4 regions of the Mesorhizobium sp. WSM3866 genome follow, and region 1 is predicted to be linked to each of the others. Evidence: predicted binding sites of a transcription regulator. Region 1 holds the regulator's gene; each other region holds the start of a gene.
What was found. The regulator LexA, encoded in region 1, represses DNA repair genes until DNA is damaged. The targets are predictions, from matches to a motif close to TGTTCNNNNTGTGTTCNG.
Positions count from the first base shown of each region.

Region 2: a site for LexA is predicted at 5,930-5,947, ahead of parE (DNA topoisomerase IV subunit B). Genes of this name have one in related genera too.
Region 3: a site for LexA is predicted at 5,092-5,109, ahead of dinB (DNA polymerase IV). Genes of this name have one in related genera too.
Region 4: a site for LexA is predicted at 5,156-5,173, ahead of CK222_RS09295 (sel1 repeat family protein). Genes of this name have one in related genera too.

Region 1 is NZ_NSGC01000005.1:196,736-204,356, forward strand. It holds gene tpiA (triose-phosphate isomerase) at 1-63, opposite strand, end outside; gene CK222_RS14020 (peptidyl-prolyl cis-trans isomerase) at 208-2,100, shown strand; gene trpD (anthranilate phosphoribosyltransferase) at 2,097-3,107, shown strand; gene trpC (indole-3-glycerol phosphate synthase TrpC) at 3,109-3,924, shown strand; gene moaC (cyclic pyranopterin monophosphate synthase MoaC) at 3,927-4,406, shown strand; gene glp (gephyrin-like molybdotransferase Glp) at 4,408-5,613, shown strand; gene lexA (transcriptional repressor LexA) at 5,730-6,464, shown strand; gene CK222_RS14050 (ComEC/Rec2 family competence protein) at 6,458-7,621, opposite strand, start outside.
Region 2 is NZ_NSGC01000012.1:34,630-42,250, reverse strand. It holds gene CK222_RS24420 (type II secretion system F family protein) at 1-413, opposite strand, end outside; gene CK222_RS24415 (CpaF family protein) at 417-1,838, opposite strand; gene CK222_RS24410 (response regulator/pilus assembly protein) at 1,835-3,049, opposite strand; gene CK222_RS24405 (hypothetical protein) at 3,063-3,338, opposite strand; gene CK222_RS24400 (type II and III secretion system protein family protein) at 3,343-4,737, opposite strand; gene cpaB (Flp pilus assembly protein CpaB) at 4,820-5,758, opposite strand; gene parE (DNA topoisomerase IV subunit B) at 6,013-7,621, shown strand, end outside.
Region 3 is NZ_NSGC01000008.1:134,776-142,396, forward strand. It holds gene CK222_RS19305 (pilus assembly protein TadG-related protein) at 1-1,136, opposite strand, end outside; gene CK222_RS19310 (TadE/TadG family type IV pilus assembly protein) at 1,417-2,634, shown strand; gene CK222_RS19315 (hypothetical protein) at 2,658-2,894, opposite strand; gene CK222_RS32700 (hypothetical protein) at 3,374-3,658, shown strand; gene CK222_RS19330 (cupin domain-containing protein) at 4,401-4,781, shown strand; gene dinB (DNA polymerase IV) at 5,183-6,445, shown strand; gene CK222_RS19340 (aldose 1-epimerase) at 6,679-7,563, opposite strand; gene CK222_RS19345 (SDR family oxidoreductase) at 7,550-7,621, opposite strand, start outside.
Region 4 is NZ_NSGC01000003.1:250,102-257,722, forward strand. It holds gene CK222_RS09270 (carboxyl transferase domain-containing protein) at 1-53, shown strand, start outside; gene CK222_RS09275 (O-acetyl-ADP-ribose deacetylase) at 56-586, shown strand; gene CK222_RS09280 (hypothetical protein) at 707-1,081, shown strand; gene CK222_RS09285 (acetyl/propionyl/methylcrotonyl-CoA carboxylase subunit alpha) at 1,131-3,092, shown strand; gene CK222_RS09290 (ABC transporter substrate-binding protein) at 3,255-4,376, opposite strand; gene CK222_RS09295 (sel1 repeat family protein) at 4,756-5,022, opposite strand; gene CK222_RS09300 (DUF2147 domain-containing protein) at 5,457-5,798, shown strand; gene CK222_RS32225 (hypothetical protein) at 6,006-6,158, shown strand; gene CK222_RS09305 (hypothetical protein) at 6,191-6,385, shown strand; gene CK222_RS09310 (AMP nucleosidase) at 6,513-7,621, shown strand, end outside.

The DNA of each region.
Region 1 (7,621 bases):
CGAGGCCCTGGTGCCGTTCATTTTCCAGTTGCCGGCAACGAGCGGACGGATTCCAGGGGTCATGGCGTCGAGTTCTCCAGGCAACATAAGGCAGCGCCCTCACTACCAAAATCGGGCCACAAAGCAATCGACAGTGGGCCGGAAGGACGCTATTGCGCTTGTTTCAGAGTCGGCGCATGCGAAAATGCGCAAAGATCGGAAGTGGGCATGCTTGGTATTTTGAGAAGCGCGGCGGGCACCTGGGTCGCGAAAGCTTTGCTGTCCTTGCTGGTGGTGAGCTTTGCCGTCTGGGGTATTTCCGGGCGCCTGTCGGGAAGCTTGGCTGGCCATCATTCGGTGATTACCGCCGGCGGCACCACGGTTTCGATCAACGAATACCGCCTCGCCTACGATCGCCAGATCAACCTGCTGTCGCAGCAATATGGCCAGCGCATCACGCATGAACAGGCTAAGCTGCTCGGCCTCGACAACCAGGTCCTGGCGCAGCTCGTCTCCGGCGCCGTTCTCGACGAGCAGGCTCGCAAGCTCGGGCTTGGCCTTTCCAAGGACCGGCTGGCCGAGCTGACGCGCGAGGATCCGGCCTTCAAGGGTCCAGGCGGCCAGTTCGACCGCAGGACCTTCGAATATCTGCTGAGCCAGATCGGCATGCGACCCGAGGACTATCTGAAGAACCGCTCGCAAGTGGCGGTCCGCCAACAGATCGTCGAGGCGATTTCCGACGGCCTCAAGGCGCCGCAGACCTTCCTGAAGGCGGTCGCGCTCTATCGCGGCGAGGACCGCACGATCGACTATCTCGTCCTGCCGAAGACACTCGTCCAGCCGATCGAGGCGCCGTCCGACAGCGCGCTGAAAACCTATTTCGAAGCCAACAAGAAGAACTACGCCGCGCCGGAATACCGCAAATTCTCCTATATCCGGCTTGAGCCGCAGGACATCATGGACCCGACGGCGGTGACCGACAGCCAAGTCGCTGAGGACTACAACAAGAACAAGGCGCGCTATACGACACCCGAAATGCGCACCATCGAACAGCTGGTGTTCAAGACGCCGGACGCGGCCAAGGCGGCATTTGACTCCCTGAAGGCCGGCGCCACCTTCGACAAGATCGTCACCGCAGAGGGCAAGACGCAGGCCGACACCGTGCTCGGCACGCTGGCAAAGGACAAGATCGCCGACAAGGCGGTGGCCGACGCAGCCTTCTCGCTCAACGTCAACGAGGTCAGCCCGGTGGTTCAGGGCGCCTTCGGCCCGGTGCTCTTGCGCGTCACCGAAATCAAGCCGCAGGTGGTGAAGCCGCTTTCGGAAGTGTCCGACCAGATCCGCAAGGATCTTGCGCTCGGCGAGGCAAGCCGCGTCCTGCTCGACGTCCACGACAGCTACGAGGACACCCGCGCTTCCGGTGCCTCGCTTGCCCAGGCGGCCGACAAGCTAAAGCTCAAGGTCGTCACCATCGACGCCATCGACCGTACCGGCCAGCGGCCGGACGGCACGATCGTCAACGACCTGCCGCAATCGGCGGACCTCATCAAGGCCGTCTTCGAGGCCGAGCCGAACACCGAGAATGAAGGCCTGACCACTGCCGCCAACGGCTTCGTTTTCTATGAAGTCCAGTCGATCACGCCGGCGCGCGACCGCACGCTGGACGAGGTTCGCCAGAAGGTGGTGGCCGACTGGACCGCGGCCGAGACCGACAAGCGGCTCACCGCCAAGGCCGGGGAGTTGGAAAAGCGCCTCAAGGCCGGTGCGACGCTCGACGTGATCGCGGGCGAGTTGAAGCTCGAGAAGCAGACCAAGCGCGGCCTGAAGCGCGAAGCCGACGATGCCGATTTCGGCAAGGAGGGCGCGGCGGCCATGTTCGGCGTCGGCGAAGGCGGCACGGGCCTGATCCCCTCGCCCACCGGCGACGGTCAGATCCTGTTCAAGGTTGCCGAAGTCTTCGAACCTGCCGGCGCCGATGGCAGCTCTGTCCCGGAAGACGCGCAGAAATCTTTCAGCGCCGGCATATCCGACGACCTGCTCGATCAGCTGGTGGCGCAGCTGCAGTCGCAATATGACGTTCGTATCGATCCGGCCGCCGTTTCCCAAGCACAGACACGATGAGCGCGCTTAAGACATACATCGCCAAGGTCGCGACCGGCACCGCGCTCTCCTTCGAGGAAGCGCGCGAGGCCTTCGACATCATCATGTCGGGCGACGCGACGCCGGGGCAGATCGGTGGCTTCCTGATGGCGTTGCGCGTGCGCGGCGAGGCCGTGAGCGAGATCTCCGGCGCGGTCGCCACGATGCGCGCCAAGATGCTCCGCGTCGAAGCCCCGCGCGGCGCCATCGACATCGTCGGCACCGGCGGCGACAATTCGCATTCGGTCAACATTTCGACCGGATCGGCATTCGTCATCGCCGCCGCGGGTGTCCCGGTGGCCAAGCACGGCAATCGCGGCCTGTCCTCGCTGACCGGCGCGGCGGATGTGCTGATGGCGCTAGGCGTCAAAGTCGACATCGCACCGGAGACGATCGGCCGCTGCATCCAGGAAGCCGGCGTCGGCTTCATGTTCGCGCCAGCGCATCATCCGGCGATGAAGCATGTCGGTCCTGTCCGGGGCGAGCTCGGCACGCGCACCATCTTCAATCTGCTCGGGCCGCTGTCGAATCCAGCCGGCGTCGGCCGGCAGATGGTTGGCGTCTTCCTGCCCGAATGGATCATGCCGGTGGCTGAGACGCTGAAGGCGCTGGGTACCGATCATGCCTGGATCGTGCACGGCGACGGTTATGACGAGATCACCACCACGGGCGAGACGCAGGTCGCAGAGCTCGCCGGCGGCGAGATCCGCACCTTTACCCTCACTCCGGAAGCGGTCGGACTGAAGCGGCATAACAAGGAAGATCTGCGCGGCGGCGAAGCGGCCTACAATGCCAGGGCATTGCGCGATATGCTGGGCGGCGCTGCCGGCGCTTATCGCGACACTGTGCTGATGAATGCCGGCGCCGGGCTGGTGGTGGCCGGCAAGGCGACCACGCTCGGCGATGGCATCGAGGCAGCAGCGCAGGCCATTGACAGCGGCCGGGCGCTGGCGGTGCTCGACAAGCTCATCGAGATTTCGAACGGTTAGAATTTTGTCCGATATCCTGCGCAAGATCGAAGCCTACAAGCGCGATGAGATCGCCGCCGCAAAGCTCAGCGCGCCGCTTGCCGAGGTCAAGGCGAAGGCCAAGGATGCGGAACCCCCGCGCAGCTTCCTTGCGGCGCTTGAGGCCAAGCGGAAGGCTGGCGGCTTCGCGCTGATTGCGGAGATCAAGAAGGCCAGCCCTTCCAGGGGCTTGATCCGCGCCGACTTCGACCCGCCGGCGCTCGCCAGGGCCTACCAGCAAGGCGGTGCTGCCTGTCTTTCGGTGCTGACCGACGCACCGTCCTTCCAGGGCGCGCCCGGCTTTCTGACCGCAGCGCGCGCCGCCGTTGGCCTGCCCGCCCTGCGCAAGGATTTCCTCTTCGACCCGTATCAGGTTCATGAAGCCCGCGCCTGGGGCGCGGACGCGATCCTCATCATCATGGCGAGCGTCGACGACGCCTTGGCCAGTGAATTGGAAGCCACGGCCTTCGATCTCGGCATGGACGCGCTGGTCGAGGTGCATGACGAACAGGAGATGGAACGCGCGCTTCGCCTCTCGTCGCGGCTGATCGGCATCAACAACCGCGATTTGAGAACCTTCGAAACCAGCCTCGACGTTTCCGAGCGGCTTGCCGCCATGGTCCCGGACGACCGGCTGCTGGTCAGCGAGAGCGGCATTTTCACCCATCAGGACTGCCGGCGGCTGGAAAAGAGCAAGATCGGCACTTTCCTCGTTGGCGAAAGCCTGATGCGGCAGGCCGACGTGGCCGCCGCGACCGCCCTTCTGCTGACGGGCAAGGCGCCTGCCGAGGCCGTTTGAGGATGCCCGCGCTTACGCATCTCGGCGCCAAGGGCGAAGCCAACATGGTCGATGTCGGCGGCAAGGCCGAGACGACGCGCACGGCCATCGCCGAAGGGTATGTCACCATGCAGCCGGAAACGCTGGAGATGATCCTGGCCGGCGACGCCAAGAAAGGCGACGTGCTGGGCACGGCGCGCCTCGCCGGCATCATGGCGGCCAAGAAGACGCATGAGCTCATCCCGCTTTGCCATCCCCTCCTTCTCACCAAGGTGTCCGTCGAGATCGAGCCCGACCACGCGCTTCCCGGCCTGAGGGTCAGCGCGCTTGCCAGGGTTACCGGCAAGACCGGGGTGGAAATGGAGGCGCTGACCGCGGCGTCGGTCGCCTGCCTCACCATCTACGACATGGCCAAGGCAGCGGACCGCGGCATGGCGATTTCCGGCATCAGGCTGGTCGAGAAAACCGGCGGCAAGTCGGGCGACTACAAGGTAGGTCCTTAGCATGGCTTTGCTTCCAGTCGCTGACGCGCTCCAACGCCTGTTGGACGGCGCGACCGCGCTGCCAGGCGAAAGCGTGCCGCTGGCCGACGCGTCCGGCCGGGTGCTGGCCGACCCCGTGGTGGCTCTGCGCACCCAGCCGCCCTTCAATGCGTCGGCGATGGACGGCTACGCCGTACGGGCCGCCGACGTAGCCTCGGCGCCGGCCCGGCTCTCCGTGATTGGCATGGCCCCCGCCGGGCGTGGCTTCACCGGCTCTGTCGGCAAGGGCGAGGCCGTGCGCATCTTCACCGGCGCGCCGCTCCCCGAAGGCGCCGATACCATCGTTATCCAGGAGAATGTCCGCGATCTCGGCGGCGGCGGCATCGAAGTGACCGAGCCGACCGTGGAGGGACGAAACGTCCGTCGCCGCGGCCTCGACTTCTGCGAGGGCGACCTGCTCCTCGAAAAAGGCCGCCAGCTCGATCCGGCGGCGCTTTCGCTGGCGGCATCGGCCAACCATCCGAGTCTCAACGTGGTGCGGCAGCCGCTGCTCGCCATCATCGCCACCGGCGATGAATTGCTGCCGCCGGGCAGCGCGCTCGGCCCCGACCAGATCATCTCGTCGAATGCCTGTGGCGTCACAGCTACGGCCCAGTCGGTCGGCGCGCGCGCGCTCGACCTCGGCATCGCCGCCGACCGCAAGGACGCGATCGCGGCCCTGGTCAAGAAGGCGGTCAAGGCCGGCGCCGACGTCATCGTCACGCTTGGCGGCGCCTCCGTCGGCGACCACGACTTGATCCATGACGTGCTGACCGGCGAAGGCATGCAGCTCGACTTCTGGAAGATCGCCATGCGTCCCGGCAAGCCGCTGATGTTTGGCCGGCTCGGCGACATTCGCTGCATCGGCCTGCCCGGCAATCCGGTCGCAAGCCTGGTCTGCTCGCAGCTGTTCCTGAAGCCGCTTCTGGCGCGGCTGGGCGGCCGGTCCTGCCGTCAGGAAATCCGCACGGCCCGGTTAGGCGTCGCAATGCACGCCAACGATCTCAGGCAGGACTATGTGCGCGCCGTGGTCCGCGAAGATGCGGGGGCGTTGATCGCAACACCGTTCGGCATCCAGGATTCCTCGATGTTGAGGATGCTCGCCGATGCCAATGGCCTGATCGTGCGCCAACCCTTCGCACCGGCGGCTGAAGCCGGCGAGGAATGCAGCGTTCTGATGTTACGCTGAACAAAACGTCAACACATTCACTAAACTTTAAACGGTTGCGGAACACAACTGGAACAGATAGTGTTTGTTCTGGGTTTGTTTTTCTGATTCTGGTTTCAGAACCCATGGGGGCCGCCATGCTGACGCGCAAACAACATGAACTGCTGATGTTCATCCATGAACGGCTCAAGGAAAGCGGCATTCCGCCGTCTTTCGATGAGATGAAGGAAGCGCTCGACCTTGCCTCGAAATCGGGCATCCACCGCCTGATCACGGCGCTGGAGGAGCGCGGTTTCATTCGCCGGCTTCCGAACCGGGCGCGTGCCCTTGAAGTGCTGCGCCTACCTGACTCGATCGCGCCCGGCCTCAATGCGGCGAAGAAGTTCTCGCCGAGCGTCATCCAGGGCGGCCAAGGCAATCTCGGCCGCCAGATCAAACCCGCGGCGCCCGCCCGCACGCCGACGCCCAGCAATGACGACGACGCCGTTTCAGCCGTCTCCATCCCGGTGATGGGTCGCATTGCCGCCGGCGTGCCGATCGACGCCATCCAGCACCAGACGCATTCGATCACAGTGCCGCCGGACATGATCGCGGGCGGCGAGCACTACGCGCTCGAGGTCAAAGGCGACTCGATGATCGAGGCCGGCATCTTCGACGGCGACACGGTCATCATCCGCAACGCCAGCACTGCGAGCCCCGGGGAGATCGTCGTGGCGCTGGTCGATGACGAGGAGGCGACGCTGAAGCGCTTCCGCCGCAAGGGCGCCTCCATCGCGCTCGAGGCTGCCAATCCGGCCTATGAGACGCGCATCTTCGGTCCCGATCGCGTGAAGGTTCAGGGCAAGCTCGTCGGGCTCATCCGCCGCTACTGAGGGGGCTGCGGCTTGGCTTCCGGCTTCTCGGGCTTCTTGTAAGGCGCCAACCCCCTCGCCTCACGCGAGTAGCGCCGCTGTTCGTGCCAAGGGCGGTACGGTTTTTCGACGGCGTATTGAATGGTTGCTCGCGCCGTCGCCGATTGCGGATCGAAGAAGACGGCGGCACTGCCGTCGCGCGCGAGCTGCCGCTTGGTGACGACGAGGATACGCGGATCGTGGCAGGGATTGTAGGCCGTGGCGTCGTTGATGACGATGAGGTCTGCGAAGTCGCAGGCAGGCCGGGCAGCTTCGCGGTTCTCGGCGAGCGCGACGATCGCGCCTGATGGATGCCGGCCAATGCAGAGATCGCCCGTGCAGTAAAAGGGCGATCCAGGCGGCAGGTCGACCGGATCGGCCAAGTCCAGCGTGCCCTTGGCGAATGTCTCCGGCGGCACGATCGTTTCGGCCTTGAGCGCACGTTTCCAGTTATCGGTGGTGAACTCGTTGGAGCGGGCGCGATTGATGGCGAGTTCGCCGCCGCCGATCGGCATCGCCACCAGATGCGCGTCCTCCGAGATCAGCAGGTCCGGCGTGCGCACCTGCGGGATGATCATCACGGCCGCGGCAGCGAAAGGAATTGCGGCCAGCCTGAACCAGGTAGTCGCCATCGTGGCGATGACGAGCGCGATCGTCGCCAGCAGCACCGAATGGATCGAGATCAGGCCCACGGCATCGACCGGCGACCACTCCGAAATCCACGCCGAGATCGCGATCATCGCCGCCAGGCCCTTGCCCATCAAATAGAGGAAGGGCCCGTCGAAGCCGAACGGCATCATGACCGCGCTGGCGACGGCGAGAAACATCACGATCGTGACGATCGGCATGATCGCGAGATTGGCCAGCAGGCTGAGCGGCGAGACGCGCTGGAAATGCCAGATGGCAAACAGCGCCGTGGCACTTCCGGCAATGATCGACGTCATTGCGGCGCCACCTGCTCCGACTGCCAGTTTGTGCGACATGAACCGCAGGAACGAACGCTTGTCCGGCGGCGCTCTCACCTTGCCGGCGCGGTAGTCGGACCAGCCGGCATAGGCGCCGACAAGGGCGGCGGTTGCCGCGAACGACATCTGAAAGCTCGGGCCAACCACTTCATGCGGCGACACCAGGATGACGGC
Region 2 (7,621 bases), on a different contig from region 1:
AGAAAACGCATCGCCATAACCGGCAAGACCGGCACCAGCACAGGAAGCAGGACCAGCCCGAACAGCAAAGGCAGGCCGTACCAGACGGCGAAAAGCGCCAGAGTGAACGCTGTCCCCGACGTGATCGTGAGGAATTTGGGCATCGGCATGATCATGCCGGACTGCGTGCGCAAGGCGCGAAAGCGATCGAAAGAAAGGAGGGGCGTGCCCTCTTCCATGCCGCGCTCCTTGCGCAGCTGGATCAGCACCTGCTCCTGGCTGATCTTGTTCTCCGCCAGCTTCATGCGGCGATTGATCGCCGTGCGCTTGTCGCTGCGGCCGGCATAGAGCAGGTAGCAGCCTTCGGCGATCATGATGCCGGTGAGCGCCGCCGCCGCGTAGACGGCATAGATCGGGCTGAATCCCTCGAGCACCGGCTACTCCTGCGGCCGGCCGGGTTCGAAATACTTGCCCGGAAATTCAATGCCCATGTTGCGCAGGTCCTCGAGGAAGCGCGGTCGGATGCCCGTTGCCTCGAAATGGCCGACTATCTTGCCGTCCGCCTCCATGCCGGTGCGCACGAAGCGGAAGATCTCCTGCATCTGGATGACGTCGCCTTCCATGCCCGTCACCTCGGCGACGCTGGTCACCTTGCGCTTGCCGTCGGACAGGCGTGTCAGCTGCACGATGATGTCGATGGCGCTCGCAATCTGGCTGCGGATCGACTGCACCGTCATCGGCATGCCGGTCATGCCGAGCATTTGTTCGAGGCGCGATATTGCGTCGCGCGGCGTGTTGGCGTGGATGGTCGCCATCGACCCTTCATGGCCGGTGTTCATCGCCTGCAGCATGTCGAAGGCCTCCTCGCCACGGCACTCGCCAAGGATGACGCGGTCGGGCCGCATGCGCAGCGCGTTCTTGACCAGATCGCGCTGCTTCAGCTCGCCATGACCCTCGATGTTTGCCGGGCGCGTTTCCATGCGCGCGACATGCGGCTGCTGCAGCTGCAATTCGGCGGCGTCCTCGATGGTGATCAGGCGCTCGTCCTCGGGAATGAAGGCCGACAAGGCATTGAGCATCGTCGTCTTGCCGGTGCCGGTGCCGCCGGAGATGATCGTCGTCTTGCGCGCATGCACGGCCGCCGCCAGCACCTCGGCCATGTTCTGGGTGATGGCGCCGAACTCTACCAGTTTGTGCAGGCCGAGCTTGTTCTTGGAGAATTTGCGGATCGATACCAGCGGCCCGTCGACGCCGACCGGCCTGATCGCGGCGTTGAAACGCGATCCGTCGAGCATGCGGGCGTCGACCATCGGCTGCGATTCATCGACGCGGCGGCCGACGGCCGCGACGATTTTATTAATGATCCGAAGCAGATGCGCCTCGTCCTTGAACGGGATATGGACCTGCTGCAGCTTGCCTCGCTTTTCGACGAAGCAGTTCTGATGGCCGTTGATCAGGATATCGTTGATCTCCGGATCCTTGAGCAGCGGCTCCAGCGGGCCGAGGCCCACCATCTCGTCGACGATGTCGTCCACCAGCGCGTCCAGCTCGGCGGTGTTGATCGCCATTCGCTCCTGACGGGTCTTTTCCGAGACGAATTCATGCACCTGGCGGCGCATTTCGTCCTTGGGCAGCCGCTCCAGAGCGACGAGGTTGATTTCTTCGAGCAGCATGCGGTGGATGCGCACGCGCGCGTCGAGCACCTTGTTGGCGCTCTTTGCGGGTGCTGCTTCCAGCTTCGGCGGCGCCGGCTTGCGGGTCGTCGGAATGACCACGGCGTGATGCGCAACGGGCGCGGGTTCGGGCGCCCGCAGCGGACGGACATCGCGATTCTGCAGGTTGGAGAAGCGACTGCTCATCCTGCTTTCCTCTTCAAGAGGCCCTTGCCGAGGCCGAACAGCGACTTCGATTTTGCCGTCGTCGCCACGGCCTCCTCGGGCAGGATGATTTTCTTCAGGTCATTGACGACATTGGCGTTCGGATCGATGTCGTGCAGCGGCACGCCGCGGTCGACGGCCTCGCGCACCAGCCGGTAGTTGTTGGAGATACCGCCGACGAAGTGCTCGCCGAGGATATCCTGGACGTCGGCCTGCTTGATGCCGCTGTCGAACATCTTCTGCTCGAAACGGTTGACGATGACGTTGGGCTTCACTTCCTTGCCAGCCGTCTCGTAGATGGCCTGGATGAGACGCTGAGTGTGGCGCAGGCAAGGCACCGTCATCTCGGCCACGATATAGAGCTTGTTGGAGCCGAGCAGCACCGTCTCGGTCCACGGGAACCAAGTGCGCGGCATGTCGATGACGACATTGTCGAAATAGGCCGAGACGAGGTCGAGCATGCGCACCACGACATCGGTCTTGAACGAGCGCATTTCCGAAGGGCGCGTCGGCGCTGCCAGCACGCAGAGCCCGCTTGCATGCTTGGACAGCATGACGTCCAGCAGCTGCCGGTCGAGACGTTCGGGCTGGTTCTCGATTTCGGTGATGTCGAAGCGCGGTTCGAGGTCGAGATATTCGGCGCAGGCGCCCTGCTGGAAATTGAGGTCGACCACGCAGGTCGAGGCGCCGCGCGTCACCGAATGATGCAGCTGGAAGGCGGTCTGCAGGGCAAGCGTGGTGGTGCCGACACCGCCGGCGGCCGGCATGAAGGTGTAGATTTGCGATTCGGTGTTTTCCTCCCGCCCCGGCCCCTGTAGCGCGCGAATGACGGAACGCACCAGATCGGCGGTGGTGATCGGCTTCACCAGGAAGTCGGCGACCTTGAGCTGCACCAGGATGCGCACCGCCGCCGCATTGAATTCCTGCGTGACGACGACCACCGGGACGCGGCCTTCGATTCGGCGCATGATGCGCTGCAGCGACTCGATCTCTTCGAGCTTGGCCGCGTCCATGTCGACAATGACGGCGCCGAAATCGGTCTCCTGGACCTCGCCGCGCAGTTCGTTGACGCTTTTCTCGACCGTCAAAAGCTCGATGACCTCGGATGCAGCGAAAGCCGTCCGCGTGTCCTGCGAAAACGCCCGATCGGTCGAAACGAGCAGGATCTTCTTGGTCTTGGTGCCCGATGCCATGGTCGTCAGCTCATCAGTCTGCTGTCGTTGATACCGATGTCGTCGAAGCCGGCGCCGCGCCGGCCTTCGCGCCCGCGGCATTGGCCGTGGAGCTCGTGCTCGGAGCCGGCACCAGGAGCCTGGTGTTCTGGACGCCGTACTGCCAGGGGTCGACCATCTGCATGGCTGTGTTGGACGCCTGGGCGTTGCCGGCGGCCGGAGACACGCCTTCGGTGCGCACATAGTCGTCGCTGGTGCAGCCGGAGAGCGCGCCGGCGAGCAGCAGAGCGATGCAAGGAGCCAGACGCATGGCTTCAGTCCTTCGGCAGATCGAGGAAATGGCCCGACGTCGTGGCCGCCACCGGACGGGCCCCGCTGCCGTCGGCCAGCGCCAAGGGGCGCTTGGGAGCGGAAGCGTCGACTTCCTCGGTGTTGTTCAGGAAGTAGTCGGCATTGCTTGGCGGCCGCGTTCCGTCGGTGGGCTCGACCATCTTCTTCGACGGGTCAACCGGTTTGACCAGGTAGGGCGTGACGATGATCACCAGATCGGTCTCGCGCCGCTGATAGGATTTCGAGGAGAACAGCGGACCGAGAACCGGCAGCTTGCCGAGCCCCGGCAGGCGCGAGGTGGTGATGTCGTTCTGCGACTGCAGAAGGCCCGCGATCATGAAGCTCTGGCCGTTTTTCAAGTCGACCGACGTCTTGGCGCGACGCACGATGAAGGCGGGAATGGAAATGCCGCTGCTGACTTCGATCGACGCGGAGGGATCGATCGACGAAACTTCCGGCGCGATATCGAGGCTGACCAGTCCACCCTTGAGCACGGTCGGCGTGAAATCAAGACCGACGCCGTATTTCTTGTAGCTGACGCTGATCTTGCCGTTGTCCTCGGACACCGGGATCGGGAACTCGCCGCCGGCAAGGAAGCTCGCCGTCTGGCCCGAGCGGGCGATCAGGTTGGGCTCGGCCAGCCGCCGGGCGAGACCGCGCTCTTCCAGCGCCTTGATGGCGATGTCGATCGAAACCCCGTTGGAAAGCAACCGGCCGATGATCTCGCCGGTCCCGGCGGTCGGTACCGTGCCCGGGTCGATGATGACGTCGCGACCGCCGACGCCGAAGGCAAAGTTGGCCCCGTATTTGGCGCCGAGATCCTGTCCCGCCTGCCGGTTGATCTCGACGAAACGGACATTGAGCTGAACCTGCTGCGAGGACGAGATGTTGACCGAGTTGATCACTTCCTCATTGCCGGAGAAGCGCGACGCGATCTTGCTCGCCTTGTCGGCCGCGACCGCGTCTTCCGCCTCGCCCGAAAGCACCACGCGGCCGTTGGCCGAACCGACCTTGATCTTGGCATCCGGCACGCTGGCGCGGATGGTGTTGGCGAGTTGGTCGGTGTCCAGCGTCACCTCGATGTCGATGGTGCCGACGAGCTGCTTGTTCTGATCGAACAGCGCGATGCCGGTGGTGCCGAGATTGTTGCCCAACACATAGAAGGACTTGTCGGTCAGCGGATTGACGTTGGCGATCTCCGGATCGCCGATGACGATCTGATAGAAGGCCGCGTTCGTCATGATCGTCTTGGGCTTGCCCTTGGCGACTTTGATCGAGGCGTTCTTGGTCGCCGAGACGTATACGACGTCGTTGTTTGCCTGGGCCGGCGCCCCAAAGGCCAGTATTCCGGCGGCTGCCAGAAAGGCGCCCGCCGCCATTGCACGCAGAAGGCGCAGCCCTCTCGTCGTCCGTTCTTTGTTCAACACAGGCATTGTCCCGTTCCCGGCCGGTCCCCACCGGCTATTGTTCTTGTTCCTTGGAAGGAACGACGTCTCCCTCGGCGGGCTTGGAGGGAACCTTGTATTCCTCCACCTTCGTGCCACGGGACACGATCACCGTCTTGAATTTTGGCTCCTCCGGCTCCTTCGCCACCGCCTTGACCAGCGAGGCGGCGCTTGCCTCGGCGCTCGCGGCAACCGAACCGCCGAAGGAAGAGATGGTGGTAAGCCCGTTGCCGCTGGCGCTGGCATCGGCGGCGGACCGCAAAGACAGCGACAAGGAGCCGACGGTGCGGGCGAGCGCTACCTTCTGCGCCCCTTCGTTCGTGACCTCGAGGGTGACGGAATTGGCGACCTGCGGCTCGGTCTTGCGCTCGTCCGCGCCCTGCCCGACCGAAAGCACCTTGGCGTCGGAGACGACGATTTCGGACGTGACCGTCGAGCCGGCTGCCCCTTGCGCGTTCTTGGACACTTCCTGGATTTCGCCGGCATCGCGCGTCAGCACGACGTCGACCCGGTCGCCCGGCGTGATGAAGCCGCCGACGCCGGCGATCTCGTCGGTGCGGATGGTGACGGCCCGCATGCCCGGCGACAGCATGTTGGAAAGTGTGGCGCGGCCATTCGGTCCCGACAGCTTGGCGAGCAGCACCGGCTCGTTGACCTCGATCGGCGACAGCACGACGCGGCTGCCTTCGGCCAGCAGCTTGTCGACGGTCGGGAAGGCGCCTTGCGGCAGAGAATCCTGCGGCCACGGAATTTCGGTGAGTTGCGACCGGTCGAGCTGCATGCCGTAGCGCAGCGGCGCATTCGCCACGACGATGGTCTTGAACTCGACTTTGGCCTCGTGCGGCACCACGATCGATGCCGTCTTCTGCTCGGACTGGGCCCTCGCCTGGCTTTTGACCCAGAAGTCCGCGGCAAAGATCGAGATCGCGCCGAAAACGGCTGCGATGCCGATCATGGTTATGGCCCTGCCCTTCACAACGAAACCCCTGACGCCCCGTGGTCTTTTGTCGTTGAGGCTCACGCTAGGCGTTAATGTTAAAGAATCAGGAATCCGAAGGGGTGGAGCCCGCCCTATTTCCAGCGGCTTGGTTATCGAATGGTTTTGGAATAAGAGACAGTTTGATCCCTGAACGGAACAGGAACTCGTTCGCCCGCCAAAAGCGTGGCAGTATCGAGGAGTGATTCGCAGTACCGGACTTAATGGCTAGCATGGACGACACCAGCGATCTTTTCGGCAACCCGGAAAAGCAGCCCCAGCAAGTACGCGCGTCCTCGCGGCCGGCCGATCCGCTGGTGCAGGCCGCAAAGCGCTCGGCCGCCGCCCGCGACGGCAGCGAGAGCTACAGCGCCGCCGACATCGAGGTGCTTGAGGGGCTGGAGCCGGTGCGCCGCCGCCCAGGCATGTATATCGGCGGCACCGACGACAAGGCGATGCATCACCTCTTCGCCGAGGTCATCGACAATTCGATGGACGAGGCGGTGGCCGGCCACGCCACCTTCATCGACGTCGAGCTTTCGGCGGACGGATTTCTTACCGTCACCGACAATGGCCGCGGCATTCCGATCGATCCGCATCCGAAGTTCAAGAAGCCGGCGCTCGAAGTCATCATGACGACGCTGCATTCGGGCGGCAAGTTCGACTCCAAGGTCTACGAGACCTCCGGCGGTCTGCACGGCGTCGGCGTATCCGTCGTCAACGCGCTGTCCGACCACCTCGAGGTCGAGGTCGCGCGCGGGCGCCAGCTCTATCGCCAGCGCTTCTCGCGCGGCGTTCCGGTGAGCGGGCTGGAGCACCTCGGCGAGGTGCACAACCGCCGCGGCACCAGGACCCGCTTCCATCCCGACGAGCAGATCTTCGGCAAGGGCGCCGCCTTCGAGCCGGCCCGGCTCTACCGCATGACGCGCTCGAAGGCCTATCTGTTCGGCGGCGTCGAGATCCGCTGGACCTGCGATCCCTCGCTGATCAAGGAAAAGGATCAAACTCCGGCCAAAGCCGAGTTCCATTTCCCGGGCGGCCTCAAAGACTATCTCAAGGCCACCCTCGGCGACGAATTCCAGGTCACGCGCGAAGTCTTCGCGGGCAAAAGCGACAAGCAGGGCGGCCACGGCTCGCTGGAATGGGCGGTGACCTGGTTCGGCGGCGACGGCTTCCTCAACTCCTACTGCAATACGATTCCCACTCCCGAGGGCGGCACGCATGAGGCGGGCTTCCGCAACGTGCTGACGCGCGGGCTTCGCGCTTATGCCGACCTCATCGGCAACAAGCGCGCCTCGATCATCACGACCGAGGACGTCATGATCTCGGCCGCCGGCATGCTGTCGGTATTCATCCGAGAGCCGGAATTCGTCGGCCAGACCAAGGACAGGCTGGCCACCATCGAGGCGATACGCATCGTCGAAACCGCCATCCGCGACCCGTTCGACCACTGGCTGGCCGACAACCCGCAGGAAGCCTCGAAGCTTCTCGAATGGGTGATCGCGCGCGCCGACGAGCGTGTGCGCCGGCGCCAGGAAAAGGAAGTGTCGCGCAAGAGCGCGGTACGCAAGCTGCGCCTGCCGGGCAAGCTCGCCGACTGCACGCAGAACGCCGCGGCCGGCGCCGAGATCTTCATCGTGGAGGGCGACTCGGCCGGAGGCTCGGCCAAGCAGGCGCGCGACCGCGCCAGCCAGGCGGTGCTGCCGCTGCGCGGCAAGATCCTCAACGTCGCCAGCGCCGGCAACGACAAGCTTGCCGCCAACCAGCAGATTTCCGACCTGATCCAGGCGCTCGGCTGCGGCACCCGCTCGAAATATCGCGACGAGGACCTGCGCTACGACC
Region 3 (7,621 bases), on a different contig from region 1:
CAGCCGTTCGCGCCCGAGAAATTGCCGAGATAATTGACCTGCTGCTTGGGGAAATAGATTGCCCCGGTCAGCGAAGAAGTCGCCGTGCCGTTGAAGGTGCTCTGTGCGGCGTTGCCCGTCCTGTCGCCATAAAACAGCACGCCGGAATAGGTCCCCGAGGTCGGCGCGCTGAGCGTCACCGTGGCGTTGCCGTTCATGCTTATGGTGTTGCTGCCCGTCATATAGATGGTTACGCCGTTGGTGCAGGGTGCAGCGCAGGTGATGACCGCGCCGGCGTTGATCTTCAAATTGCCCTGGACAACGTAAGTGCCGGAAGAAAGCGCGACATTGCCGTTGAGGTTCATACCATTGCAGTAGGTACCGGGCTGGATTGTTTGCGTTGACTTGCCGCTGTTGACATTCTGGCAAGAGCCGCTGGTCGAGGGCGCCGGCAGGCTGGAGAACGGATCGGACGCGGGCAAGGCCTGGGTTATCGGCGACTTGCAGGTCGTGGTCACCGGGTTGTTCAGCGAAACGCCGCCGACCGAGATCAGGCAGTCGGCCTGAAGCCCTGCCGACCCCTGGACCTTGATGGCGTCCGCGGCGCTCGAATTCGACATGACCGAGCAGCCGGTCAGCTTGACGCTGGTGCTGCCGGAGAAAAGCGCCGCCTGCGAGGCCGACTTATTTAGCGCCAGCACGCAGGCCTTGGAAGCATCGGTAATGAGCGCCACCGCCCTCGCCTGCTCCGGCACCTTGGTCTGCGTGAAGATCGAGGTGAACATCCGGTCGAGGTTCTGGTTGAGGATGACCTCGACTGCCTTCTTGGCCGTGTTCGGCCCCGAGGTGGGCGGCGTGTGGACGGTGATGGTGCCATTGCCGAGGCCGTTGTCGGTCGCCGACTGGGTCGCGGCCGCCGTGATCGTCGCAGTGTCCGATCCCTGGATCTTTTCCAGCGCGCCGGCATAGGCGGCGGCGTCCGCCGTCGCCTGCAGCTTCAGGCTCGAATAGTACCAGTAGGACGTCTCGACGCCGAGCCCTGCCCCGCCGACGACGATCGGCAGGGTGAGCGCGAAGATCGTCGCAACATTGCCGCTCTCGCCGCGCCGCAGGCGGCGGGAGACGAACTGTCTGAAAATCCGACCGAATGTGTTCATGGCCGAGCGCGCCCAAGCTATCCCAGCCACCACGTTCAACACCCGGCGATAAACGAATGGCTAATTTTTTTCCTCGACTTGCGATTTTCAGACCCTTGCATGCATATTTACCGCCCTGCGCGGCCACGACTCAGACTTAGGTCCCACTCTATATAGGACGTTAGGTCAAGCTGCGGATAAATCAGCGATTTTAGCTTTTGCTGCATTTTATCTTTTTCGGAAATCGGTCGTAGAGACGGCTGGAGTAGTGTCTCTGCCGTTTCCGGCGAGGGGTGCTGCCATGATCAGACGGTTCTGGGCTTCGACGCGCGGCAATTTCGCGCTGGCGACCGCAATCGCCATGGTGCCGCTGATGCTTGTCGTGGCCGGCGCCGTCGATGTGGCCGGCACGAGCGACGACGCGGCGCAACTGCAGAACTCGCTGGACGCAGCCGGGCTGGCGGTGGGCACGAAATACCAACCGACCATGTCGGCCGGCGATGTGCGCCAGCTCGGCCTGACTTTCTTCTCAGCCAATCTGAGCGTCGCCGATGCCGGCGAATATTCGGGCAGCGTCGGGGCCTTCCAGGCAGCGGCCAGCGGCGATCCGAGCGGCTACACCATCGCCCTGTCGTCGAGCATCAGCCGTGCGGCTTTCATCAGCGGCGCGCCGGCCTGGCAGGCGACCCGCTCCGCCTCCGTCGAGGTCAAACCCGGGGCGCAAGCGTGCGTTCTGGCGCTCGATCCGCATGTCGGCTCCGCCGTCAACCTGCAGGGCTCGACCAATGTCGCGATGAACGGCTGCGTGATCGCCGCAAACTCGGACGCGGCCGACGCCATCGACCGCGGCGGCTCGGCCCTGCTCAGCGCGGCATGCGTCTCGACGGTCGGCTCGACCTCGGGGATAACGCCGCCCAACGCAACACTCTCGTGCGACGCACCGCTCGAAAACCAGTACGCATCGTTCGACCCGTTGGCCAATGTCACCCCGCCCGCTTATGGCATGTGCCAATCGATGCCGAACGGCAAGACGGTCACGCTTTCGCCCGGCACCTATTGCGACAAGACCTGGTCAGGAAAGATCACGCTTAATCCGGGCGTCTACATCCTGCGCAATGTCACCATAAAGCCCGGCGGCAACGGCAGCCTCACCGGCCAGGGCGTGACGATCTTCCTGATGGAAGGCTCGCAGCTCTACATCAATGCCAATGAGCAGGTGAACCTCTCGCCGCCGGCCAGCGGCGCCTATGCAGGCATCACCATCTTCCAGGCCAAGGGCAACACCTCGGCGCTGACGATCAACGGCGGATCCGGCTCGGTGGTCAGCGGCTTCATCTATGCCCCCGACGCGGCGATCTCCTATGCCGGGAATTCGGACATGAACGCGCAGGGCAATTGCCTGCGGCTGGTCGGCAATACCGTAGGCATGACCGGAAACTCGGCGGTGAAATCGGACTGCGCGGCCGAGCTCGGCAATCGCGAGATGTATGCCGGCAGGATGATCACCCTGGTGAAATAGCGCCGCTCTTCTTCAAGGGGAAATCAGCACTCGCCGACGATATCGGCGCCCGGCTGTTCGTCGAACAACACCGCGCAGCCGCGCTGCAGCGCCACCTGGCTCAACGCGTTCGCCGCCGCTTCGTCGGACGAGACGAAGTCCCCGGTCAAGACGCGCAGTTCCTCGACGGCTTTCGACATTGAAACAAGGCGCCCAGCCGCGCCATCGCTGGCGCAGGCGTCGACGACGCAGAGAAGATCGATCAGTTCGAAGCTGTCCATGGCGGCCTCCGCCCACAGGATCCCTTCGCGGAAGACAACGGCGTGACGGGCGGCCGGGTTCCGCTCGGAGTGGTGCATCATGATTTGGCGACAGCCTGGGCGGCCCGCGCCGAGATCGAGCGAAGCGGCAGGCAGGGCTTAAAAGCACGTCGCGCACGCCTGTGGTCGGATCGACCGGCAAAAGCGCGGCGAACAGGTTCGCGAATCTCGGCAGACTGCGGGATTGTGGGAGTTGCCCGCCACATCGCAGGAAATGGCGGGCAACTCCACTTTCAAACCGCCGATGAAGGGACGTTACTCGACGGTTGTGCCACAATGAGTTGTGGGCCTACTTGTTTCCGGAAATCGCCCATTCGGACCTCTGCGCTCAAAGGTGCGGCCTCAGGTCCCGCCTGACAAGGGACCGTGGCCCGAAAGCAGGAACATTCCAGCTTTGGCGCCGTTGCCACGACATCCCAATCGGCAGAGGAGAGGAAACCATGGCCGACAGACCTACAGTTGTAAACACCAGTGGCGGGGGCGGCGCCGGCACAGCCGTGGCCATCGTTCTTGCCATCATCGCGATCGTGGCCCTGCTGTTCTTTACCGGCATCATCAATGTCGGTGGCCGCACCGGCGGTGGCGGATCGACGGATGTCAACGTGAAGCTCGATGCGCCGAAGGTCGAGGCGCCCAAGGTGGAGACGCCTGCGGCACCGTCGACGACGCCGGCACCCGCACCGGCCGCACCGGCTCCGGCCCCGGCGCCGGCCAACGGCGGCTGATCCGCCAGGCGCAACCGGCAGGCCGGCTGCGCGTTTATCGAATGGCTACTCCAGCTTCGGCCCGCGCATTCCTCTGGTAGGCGCGGGCCCTTTTTCTCTCGGGCCCTCTTTTCTCGGGCAGGTCCGCTCAGTCATCCAATTCCATCGGCCGATGGCCCGGCCTTTGATGCCAGACGACCTGGCGGAAGTCCGTCAGTTCGACGACTTGGTCGCAGGTCGGACAGATATAGTTGTCGCAGCACTGGCGAAGCGCCGGCGGAGTGCGGCGCACTGCCCCGACCGGCGGACGGGTTTCCGTTTTTCCTACCTGATGAAGCATCGATTCCTCCCAGTTTTTCTGATTTTTCGAGTATCGCCTTACACCCGGCTTGGCCTCGCCTATGGCGGTTTCGATGGGCGCGGTGAGCGCGCGCCCGCGAGCGGAAATGAAAATGGACTATCGCGGACGGGGCCTGGCTTTGCCGCGGCGCTATTGGCGAAATTCACTTGCCGAGGGTTCACAGGATTCTCCCCAAGGGGCGAGAAACGGGGTGGCCCCTCAACCACCGTCGTGCCAGGCGCAAGGAACAGCAAAACACCGGCAGAGCGTGCTTGCAATAGGGCCTGCGCGGCAAAATCGATTTCGCGCCGCGCCCGGCAATTACATTAGCAATCATTCATTGAAAGGCGTATCAATCCAGCGGCGGTCGCCGACGATCGCGCGTCAGGCCCCGCTTGCAATCCTTGGAAATGGGAGGATGCCATGGCCGAAGCTGCAATGAAGGTCACCAAGCTCGAATCCAAGTCGCATAACAATCCCGACGAGGTTCGCTCGCCCGCCAAGACCCGCGTCGAAGTGGTGCGGCTGCCGGGCTACACGCTCGGGCGGCTCAACATGGAGCCGGGCTGGAGATGGTCCGAATGCGTGAAGCCGGTGGTCAAGACCGACAGCTGCCAAGTCTCGCATGTCGGCTATGTCGTGTCCGGGACGATCACCATACGCATGGACGATGGGACGCAGAAGACCTTCGAGGCCGGCACGTCCTATACCATCCCGCCCGGGCATGACGCCTGGGTGGAAGGCAATGAGCCATTCCAATGCATCGAGGTGCTCAGCGCCGAGCAATACGCCAAACCGGCCTAGCGGCGGCTGTCGGCGAAGGGACGGCCGATCCCCCATGTGGGACGATCAGAGGGGGCGCTGTCCCGCCATCGTCTCAGAACCTGGATCTCCGGCTCGGCCGCACTTCGTCATCCTGGTCTTCGCGCGTCGCTCGGCTCCTGACTTCGTCCTGGCATGACGCAGTTTTGGGCCGCGATCCTTCGCGCCCCTCCCTGGTCAGCGGTCAACCCGTCAAAGGGGAGCACACCGGCGCAACCGGTCAAAGCCCTTGGTTGTGACGGGTTGCAGATGTTCTCATACCCAGCTGGCCGGCTTGACAGGAAACTCCTTTTGTTCTCTTTATGTTCATACGCATTACCGCTTACAACAGTTGCTGCTAATGCTGCGATGCCGCAAAGCGGATGGATGGAGCCGGGAGCGCGATGGCCGCCACGAACGCCGCTTCGGCCGCTACGATCCTGCATGCCGATCTCGACGCCTTCTACGCCTCGGTCGAGCAACTGCTCGACCCGTCGCTGCGCGGCAAGCCGATCGCGGTCGGCGGCGGCGTAGTGCTTGCCGCTTCTTATGAGGCGAAGATTTTTGGCGTGCGCGGCGGCATGCCCGGCCGCAGGGCGCGCGAGCTCTGTCCGCAGCTCATCTTCGTCGGCGGCCGCTTCGGCGAATACCAGCGTCTCGGCGACGCCGCGATCAAGGTGCTCGACGATTTCACGCCGCTGGTCGAGCGCATCTCGATCGACGAGGCTTTCGCCGATGTCGCCGGCTGCACGCATCTGTTCGGACCGCCGGACGAAATTGCGCGAACCATCCGCCGCCGCGTGAAGAGCGAGCTCGGCCTGCCGATCTCGATCGGCGTGGCCCGGACGAAGCATCTCGCCAAGATCGCCTCGCAGGTGGCCAAGCCCGACGGGCTGGTGGTGGTCGAGCCCGGCACCGAGCTTTCCTTCCTGCACGATTTGCCGGTGTCGCTGATGTGGGGCGTCGGTCCGGCAACCAAAGCCAGGCTCGCCGAGATCGGCGTCGAGACGATCGGGCAATTGGCGCGCACGCATAGCGGCGCGCTGGAGCGGCTGATCGGCCATGCCGCCGGCCAGAAGCTCGCGGCCCTTGCCTGGAACCGCGACCCGCGCCGGCTGGAGACGCATCGCCGCGCCCATTCGGCCGGCGCGCAGTCGGCGCTGGGCCGCAAACCGGCGCTGCCGCGCGTCTTCGTGCCGACGCTCCTGCATCTCGCCGATCGCGTCGCCAGCCGCCTGCGCGCCAAGGACCGGCCCGGCCGCACGGTGACGGTGCGCGTGCGCTTTGCCGACATGCGCGCGGTCACGCGCTCGGTGACGCTGGAGCAGCCGATCCAGGCGACGGCCATGCTCGCTGACGTCGCGGAAGAGCTGGTCAGAGGCGTGCTCGCCGCTCACCCGGGCGAACGGGAAATCTCGCTGCTGGCGATCTCGGTCTCGCATCTGGAAGAGCATGCCGAGCTGCAGCTCGAACTGCCGCTCGGCCTGGCGGACGAGAAGCTGAAGCCCGGCAGCCGCAAAGGCCTCGCCCGCTTCGGCGCCGACCGCGCCATAGACAAGATCCGCCAGCGCTTCGGCAAGCAGGCCGTCGGCTACGGCACCGTCGCGCTGCAAGCAGCGCGCTCGGTGCCGGATGAATTCAGGGAGCTGGCGGAGAAGGAGCTGTGAGGGAGGTGCTTCGGCATCTGCTCTGCGGCGCTGGAGATTGGCGAAAGCCGACGCGCCGTCCGATCTCCCCCTTGTGGGGAGATGTCGCCGAAGGCGGCAGAGGGCGTCGCCGCGCGTGAAGCGCCGGCGTCGTCGGCGACGAAGACAATGCTGGCGATCTATGAGACGACCCTCTCTGGCCTGCCGGCCGTCTCCCCCTCAAGGGTTGAGATCACGCGCTCGGTCGGCTGCCCTCAACCCGCCACCGCCCAGTCCAGCCGCATCGCCGCGCTCATCGTTTGCCCATCTTCAAGCACCGTCAGCCCTTCGCCGTGATGCGCATCGACCGGGTGCGACACCGGCTCGAAGCAGAAGAAGTCGGCGTCGGATGACGGGGAATAGAGGATATAGACGCCAAGCTCCGGCGAGGCGGTGAGCGTGACCCCGATCCCCTCCTCGAGCTGCGCGATCGAGGCGCGACGATTCCAGCCGTCGAAGGCGTTGTTGACCCAGTCCCACGGCAGCGGGATGGAGCGCGAGAAATCCCAGGCCGGGCGCTCGCTCACGGGCACCACGCCGACCGGCAAATGGCGCTCGTCCTCCAGCCAGACACGCCTGGCCTTGGCCTCGAGCAGGGTTGTGTCGCCGCGCGGGAACCACGGATGGAAACCGAGGCCGTAAGGCAGGCGCATGCCGGCGCGGTTCTCCACCGTCAGCCGCGCCTCCAGCGCGCCGTCCCGCAGCGCATAGGTCACGGTAGCCGCATAGCGGTAAGGACCGATCGCGCCCTCGTCGAGCACCAGCTCCGCCTCGGTGTCAGTGCGGCGGGCGAGCCGCCACGGTTTTTGGAGACCGTCGCCATGGATCGGAAAGGCTTCGCCCGGAATGTTCGGCGCGACGGCGTGGAAGCGGCCGTCGAAAGTGAAGCCGCCGCCGGAGATGCGGTTCGACCACGGCACCAGGAGTTGGCAGCCGGACGTGCCGGTGCCATCGCCCGGCTTCAGCAGCGGAACCGGCGCGCTGCCGATCACCAGCGCGTCATAGCGCGCGATCGCCGCGCCCTTCTCAGGCGCCAGGACCAGCCTCGCCTGCCCGTCGTTCAGCTCGACCGCGCCGGCCATATCCTCACCAGCCGCCATCGATGGCGATGTTCTGGCCGCTGATCATGTCGGAGGCGGGTGAGACGAGGAACAGCAC
Region 4 (7,621 bases), on a different contig from region 1:
CGGCGCTCAATACCGGGGTCGAGGAAACGAAGTTCGGCGTGTTCAGGATGTGACGATGAGCGGCGTCAGCGATAGGATCCGCGTGCATACCGGCGACATCACCAGGCTTAAGGTCGATGCCATCGTCAATGCCGCCAATTCCTCGCTGCTCGGCGGCGGTGGTGTCGACGGCGCTATCCACCGCGCCGCCGGGCCGGAGCTGGTCGCCGAATGCCGCACGCTGAACGGCTGCAGGACCGGGGATGCCAAACTGACGAAAGGCTACCGGCTGCCGGCGCGCTATGTCATTCACACTGTCGGCCCGGTCTGGCACGGCGGGGGCGAGAGCGAGGCGCAGTTGCTCGCCTCCTGCTATCGGCGCTCGCTGGAGATTGCCACCGGTAAGGACTGTCGAACGATAGCATTTCCGGCGATCTCGACCGGCATCTACGGCTATCCGAAAGATCAGGCTACCGAAGTAGCCGTCGGCACGGTTGCTGTTTTTCTAGGCGAAAACGCCATCCCCGAGACCGTCACTTTCTGCTGCTTCGACGATCTGACTGCCAGACTATACAGCTCAGCCGTTGCTGCGATTGGGGAAGCCTGAACTTTATGACAAAGACGTTCCACCCGTTCACGAGATCGAGATTCTTGAGTGACCATCTAGCGACGCCGGCAAATATTCGATATTGCTCATCCTGCATTGTCTCATGGGGATGGCGTAAAAATGACACGAGAATATTTGCGGAAAGCATCCGCGTCGATACTTGCAGGAATGCTTATATTCGCCTCGTGCGGCGCTGTCGTCGCCGGGTCGCTGGCTGGAAGCGAGGGGGACAAGCGCTTTCCACCTTACATCCCACGCAATCCCAAGGATCCGTGCAACAGGGCATACAAGGCCTATTTGGCGGCGAGCGGCCATTCAGCCTACGCGACCACGCCTTATGCCCGGATCATGTCGTCTTACATCATCTGTGGTGGACACCTGAATGCGCCGTCCCAAAAGGTTGCGGAAGAGCTGGCGATGAAATCCTGCCTGGCCACGCGCGCGCACTACAAGGTGACTACGGGCGGCGCCTGCGAGATCGCCGCATCGAAGTAGGCCCGCGCCTGCCGAATTGGCGCTGCCCGTCGCAAACTCGGGAGGCTCCATGTTCGGCAAGATCCTGATCGCCAATCGCGGCGAGATCGCTTGCCGCGTCATCCGCACCGCGCGCAAGCTCGGCGTGCGAACAGTCGCCGTCTATTCGGATGCCGACGCGCGAGCGCTGCATGTCGAGATGGCCGACGAGGCGGTGCATATCGGCCCCTCGCCGGTCGGTGACAGCTATCTGCGCGGCGACAGGATCATTGCTGCGGCGTTTGCCACAGGCGCCGAGGCAATCCACCCCGGCTACGGCTTCCTGTCGGAGAACCCCGACTTCGTCGACCAGGTGACGGCGGCGGGCCTCATGTTCATCGGCCCGTCCGCCGCCTCGATCCGCGCGATGGGGCTGAAGGATGCCGCCAAGCGGTTGATGGAAAAGGCCGGCGTTCCGGTGGTGCCCGGCTATCACGGCGAAGCGCAGGAGATTGTGCTGCTTGCCACAAAAGCGCGCGAGATCGGCTACCCGGTGCTGATCAAGGCGCGCGCCGGCGGCGGCGGCAAGGGCATGCGGCGCGTCGACCATCCGGACGACTTCTCCGAGGCGCTGTCCGGAGCGCGGCGCGAGGCCAAGGCTGCCTTCGGCGACGACCGCGTTCTGGTCGAAAAATATGTCGACAAGCCGCGACACATCGAAGTCCAGGTGTTCGGCGACAATTTCGGCAATGTCGTGCATCTTTTCGAGCGCGACTGCTCGGCGCAGCGCCGCCACCAGAAGGTGATCGAGGAGGCGCCCGCCCCCGGCATGACGCCGGCGCTGCGCAAGGCGATGACGGAAGCGGCGGTGAAGGCCGCCAAGGCAATCAGCTATTCGGGCGCCGGCACGATCGAATTCATCGTCGATGCTTCCGAGGCCCTCAAAGCCGACCGCTTCTGGTTCATGGAGATGAACACACGGCTGCAGGTCGAGCATCCCGTCACCGAGATGGTCACCGGCGTCGATCTGGTCGAATGGCAGCTTCGTGTCGCCGCCGGCGAAAAACTGCCGAAGGCGCAGAACGAGATCGCCCTTGCCGGACATGCTTTCGAGGCGCGCATCTACGCCGAGGACGCGGCCAAGGGATTCCTGCCGGCGACGGGCACGCTTTATCATCTCAAATTCCCCGACACGCCGCCGGAGGATGCCGCCATGCGCATCGAGACCGGCGTGCGGGCCGGCGATGCGATCTCGCCCTTCTACGATCCGATGATCGCGAAGCTGGTGGTGCACGCTAGGGACAGAACCACCGCGCTTGGCGCGCTGCGCAAGGCGCTGGCCCGAACCGAAGTTGCCGGCTCGACGGTCAACACCGCCTTCCTTGCAGCACTCGCCGCCGACGCCGATTTCGCGGCGGGCGATATCGACACCGGCCTGATCGGCCGGCATCAGGATGCTCTCGTCGCTGTTCCCCCGCCAAGCGATGAAGCGATCGCCGCGGCGGCGCTGGCAGCGACCGACGCAAGCACGGCGGGTCCGGCCGCCGATCCGTGGTCCTCGCTCGCCGGCTATGCGCATTTCCGTACGCTGGCGCGCCGCACCCGGTTGCGTTACGGCGAGGAGAACATCCTGGCCCGGGTATCGGCGCGGCCTGACGGCCGCTTCCAGGTGGCGCTGGAGGCGCCGCATGACGCGATCAACGCGCACGACCTCAGGAGCATGCCGCGCAGCGCGCGCTGGCCGGGCCATGTCACGGTGTTCGAAGGAGCGGTCGGATATACATTCACGGTGCCGGATCCGCTGGCCAAGGCGGATGAGGCCGCGGCCGCGTCGGACAGCCTGCGCGCGCCGATGCCGGGATTGGTCAAGCTGGTGCGCGCGGCAGCGGGCGATACCGTTATCAAGGGCCAGCCGCTCCTAATCCTCGAAGCGATGAAGATGGAGCACACGATCGCCGCACCCCATGATGGGGTGATTGTCGAGATCGCGGCCGAAGGCGCGCAAGTGAGCGACGGCACGGTGCTGGTGCGGTTTGAGGACGCACGGGGCTGAGCTGCCGGTCGCGTTGGATCGGCAACGGGACAAACTGGCTGGGGCGGCAGGACTCCAGGGGGGCGCCGTAGAGCGCCGAACTGGCCTCCAAATCAGCGCCAAGGCACATACGAAAACGGCCGGGACAAATCCCGGCCATTTCCAATCGATCTGCAGAACGAATTACGGCTTGATCGGCGCGTATTTGCCGTCGTGCCACTGGTTGATGTCGTAGCTGGCGTTCTTCAGGTCGCCCTTCTCGTCGAAGATCACGTCGCCGACCACGGTGCTGATCGGCTTGCCGTCCTTCAGCGCCTCGGCGACCTTGGCCGGGTCGTCGGTGCCGGCGCGCTTGACGCCTTCGGCCACCGCCTGGATCACTGCATAGGAGAACAGCGTGAAACCTTCCGGTGTGAAGCCGCCTTGCTTGATCTTGGCCACGGCCTCCTTCGCTTCCGGCTTCGACTGCGGATCCGAGGGGAAGACGAACATCGTGCCTTCACCGGCCGGGCCGGCGATCTGCCAGAATTCCGGCGAGGCGATCGAGTCCGGCATGATCAGCTGGAACTTGACGTTCTGCTCCGCTGCCTGGCGCAGGATCAAGCCGGCCTCCGGATGGTAGCCGCCGAAATAGACGACGTCGGCCTTGAGCTCTTTCAGCTTGGTGACCAAAGCCGAATAGTCCTTCTCGCCGGCATTGATGCCTTCATAGTCGACCTCCTTGAGGCCGCCGGCATTCATGGTCGCCTTGACAGCATCGGCAACGCCCTGACCGTAGGCGCTCTTGTCGTGCAGGACGACGACGTTCTTGCCGGCATATTTCTTGGCGATCCATGGACCGATGAAAGCGCCCTGCGCATCGTCACGCGTGTAGAGGCGCATGATCGTCGGCCAGCCGGCCTTGGCCGCGGCGTCGGTCAGTTCCGGATTCGACGAGGCCGGGCTCATCATCAGGGTGCCGGCTTCGGCGTAGACGGCGGAAGCGGGAATGCTCGAGCCCGAGCAGGCATGGCCGTCGACGAACTTGACGCCGTTGGCAACGATACGGTTGGCGACCGACACGGCCTGCTTCGGATCGCATTGGTCGTCCTGGATGTCGATCTTGATCTTGTTGCCGTTGACACCTCCGGCGGCATTGATGGCATCCGCCGCGGCCTGCGCGCCCTGCTTGAACTGGTCGCCGATGTTGGCGAGCTGCCCGGTCATCGGGCCGACCACCGAAATCGTGATGTCGTCGGCGAAGGCAACCGATGCGCTCATCGTCAGGCCCAATGCGGCCGCGCTCAAAATACCCAATCTTTTCATCACAATAGAACTCCTCCACTTGCGCGCGGCCGTTCCGGCCACGCTTCTTCCAGAGAGCCGGGACAATTTCACCCTTCGCCGGAACTGTCGAGAGCACAATGTATCGGGATTTGGTTCATTCCGACGGGGAGTTCTTGGGCCAAGCCGCCGTTCCCATACAGCCGGAGACTGCGCAAATGCAAAAGCCGCGCCGGCCTTGTCCCGGCCGGTCGCGGCTTTTGCAGTCGAGCTTCCCGGCGCCCCGCGCACCTGAACCCGCTCGCTTCCCTGTGTTGTCGCACGGCTTGAGTTCGTTGACCTGCCGCGTTCTTGGTCTGGTTAACCGGCCGTCTTTTCGCGGCCTTGTCCCTTAAGAGCTTCCGGCCCTTACCCCGCAAAATCAGTGCATCGTCATCCATTCGCGCGCTTCGCGCAGCGCCTTGGCGATCTCGGCCTTCGACATCGATGCCGACAATTCCGAGCGCAGCTCGGCGGCGCGGAGCGATCCCTTGATCGCGGCGATGTTGAACCATTTGTGGGCGGCAATGACGTCGGTCTCACAATCGCGGCCGGTCGCATACATCATGCCCAGTTCGAAAAGAATGTCGGCCTGGGCAGTTGCCCCCATGGCGCCGAAGCCGGCTTCAAGCATTTCAAAGCGTGCCATTTCAATCCCCTGTCTGCTCCCGAGAGCTGCCTCCTTCTGTCCCTGGAATTCCCCTGGGCGGGCCGCTCTTTCGATGCTTTCGAGGATGACGGCTCGCCTTGAATCCGTCGTTAAATGGCTTGCTTAATTTGAAGAAAACAAAGCTAAAACAAGAGGTAAACGCGAAGAACCGTTAAGCATAGGAATCCAGCAATTCAGCCGATCTGCGCCAAATTCGTCGAAAATTTGAGGCGCGGGAATCAAGACTTCGCTAACCACGGAAACCGAAGCCTTTTTCGTCATCCGTTCATTTCCAGCGACCGACGCGGCCGAAATCCTTACAAGCTTCCGTCGCGGCACCGCTTTCGTTTTGGCGATGGCTGGATTAGCTTTACGTTTGCGTAAGGGACAGAGAGGCGGAACGAGGCCCGCCGGAACCCTAAAGGGAGGACAGCATGTTTCGAAAAGTCAGCCTGGCCCTGGCGGCCACCTTGATGATGGCAGGCGCCGCGTCGGCCGACCCGATCGAGGGCAATTGGAAGACGCAGGCCGGATCGACGGCGGCGATCGACGGCGGCGGGGCGTTTTCCATCACGCTCAAGTCCGGCAAATATGCCGGCAAGACGATCGGCTCCTTCAAGGCGGCCGGCGACAACAAGTACACCGGCACCATAACGGACCCCGAAACCGACAAGACCTATTCCGGCAAGGCGACGCTTTCCGGCACCTCGCTAAAGATGAGCGGCTGCGTTCTGGGCGGACTGATCTGCAAGACCCAGACCTGGCACAAGCTCTGACAGTCGAACGGATGACGATACAAAAACGGGGCCCGGCGCCCCGTTTTCTTTTTGAGCGCCGTTTCTGAGCGCAACGCTGGACAAGGCACTTCGCAGGCCTTCGGCCGGTCATGACCCCATCAGCCAATTTGAACGGCAGATGAATATCGGTCTCAGAACCGGTTCAGAGGCGTTCGGGCATTCTCCTCGCCATTGAAGGAGAGACCAATGCTTGTCCGCCGCTTCACCATCGTCTGCCTGCTGATGAGCCTGTTCGGCATGTTCTTCGCCATCCTCGTGGCCGAAGCCGGCCGTCCGGCGCGCTCACCGCGAATGGCCGATACCTGCCGGCTGGACTGCATGAACCATTTCGGCCGCTGAAACGACCAATACTCGAAACCGGAACGACCACCATGAACCGCATCGCTGCCTCCACCCTCAAAGCTCTTCGGCTCCTGCCGCGGGCGATGCTCATCCTGATGGTGCTTGCCGCTCCTGTGCTGGCGGTGCCGATGATACGCGCCGACGCCGGTTCGGTCATCGAGGCGCCAACGCCGAAGAAGGCAGGCATCGGCTTCGTGCTGCTGGTCAGCCTGCAGCGTGGCTGACACGGCCAGAGAAAAATACTCCGCAAGGCGGGCTTCGCGCCCGCCTCCCCCTCCCAAGCGCTCTTCCAAATCCCTATATTGGGCCATGGAAAAGCGAATCTACCCCCAAGCCATCGAATCGGTCGTCATGCCGGAGCCTTTCGGCAGGCAGAGTTTTGACGACGCCAAGAAGGCGGTCGCGGCGCTGGAGGCGCTCTACGACCGCAACACCAAATTCCTGCGCGATTCCTTCGCCAAGCTCGCCGCCGGCGGCGACGAGAGCAGGCGCTACCGGGCCTTCTATCCGCAGATCGGCGTCACCACCACCTCGTTCACGCAGATCGACTCGCGCCAGGCCTACGGCCATATGCCGACGCCCGGGCATTTTGCCACCACCATCACCCAGCCAAAGCTGTTCGAGAACTATCTCGTCGAGCAGCTTCGGCTCATCATGCGCAATCACGGCGTCCAGGTCACGGTGTCGGAATCGACGACGCCGATCCCGCTGCATTTCGCCTTCCTGGAGGGCACCTATGTCGATGGCACGGCTGCCGAGCGGATCAGGCGGCCGATCCGCGACCTGTTCGACGTGCCGGATCTCGACGGCACGGACGACCAGATCGCCAACGGCACTTTCGAGGTGGCGTTCGGCGAGCCGAGGCCGCTGGCGCCGTTCACGGCCCAGCGCATCGACTATTCGCTGCACCGCATGACGCACTACACGGCGACCAGCCCGCAGCATTTCCAGAATTTCGTGCTGTTCACCAATTACCAGTTTTACATCGACGAGTTCGTGGCGCGGGCCCGCGAGCTGATGGAGAGCGGCGGCGGCGGTTACAGCGAATTCGTCGAGCCGGGCAACCTCGTGACTAAGGCCGGGGCCGGCGCGGCGAGCGAAGGCACCCCGCCACAGCGCCTGCCGCAAATGCCGGCCTACCACCTGAAGAAGTCGGGCCATGGCGGCATCACCATGGTCAATATCGGCGTCGGCCCGTCCAACGCCAAGACCATCACCGACCATATCGCGGTGCTTCGGCCACATGCCTGGGTGATGCTCGGCCACTGCGCCGGCCTGCGCAACACGCAGGCACTGGGCGACTATGTGCTGGCCCATGCTTATGTGCGCGAGGATCATGTGCTCGACGACGACCTGCCGGTCTGGGTGCCCATCCCCCCGCTGGCCGAGATCCAGGTAGCGCTGCAGGAAGCGGTCGCCGAGGTAACGGGACTTTCCGGCTACGATCTCAAGCGCATCAT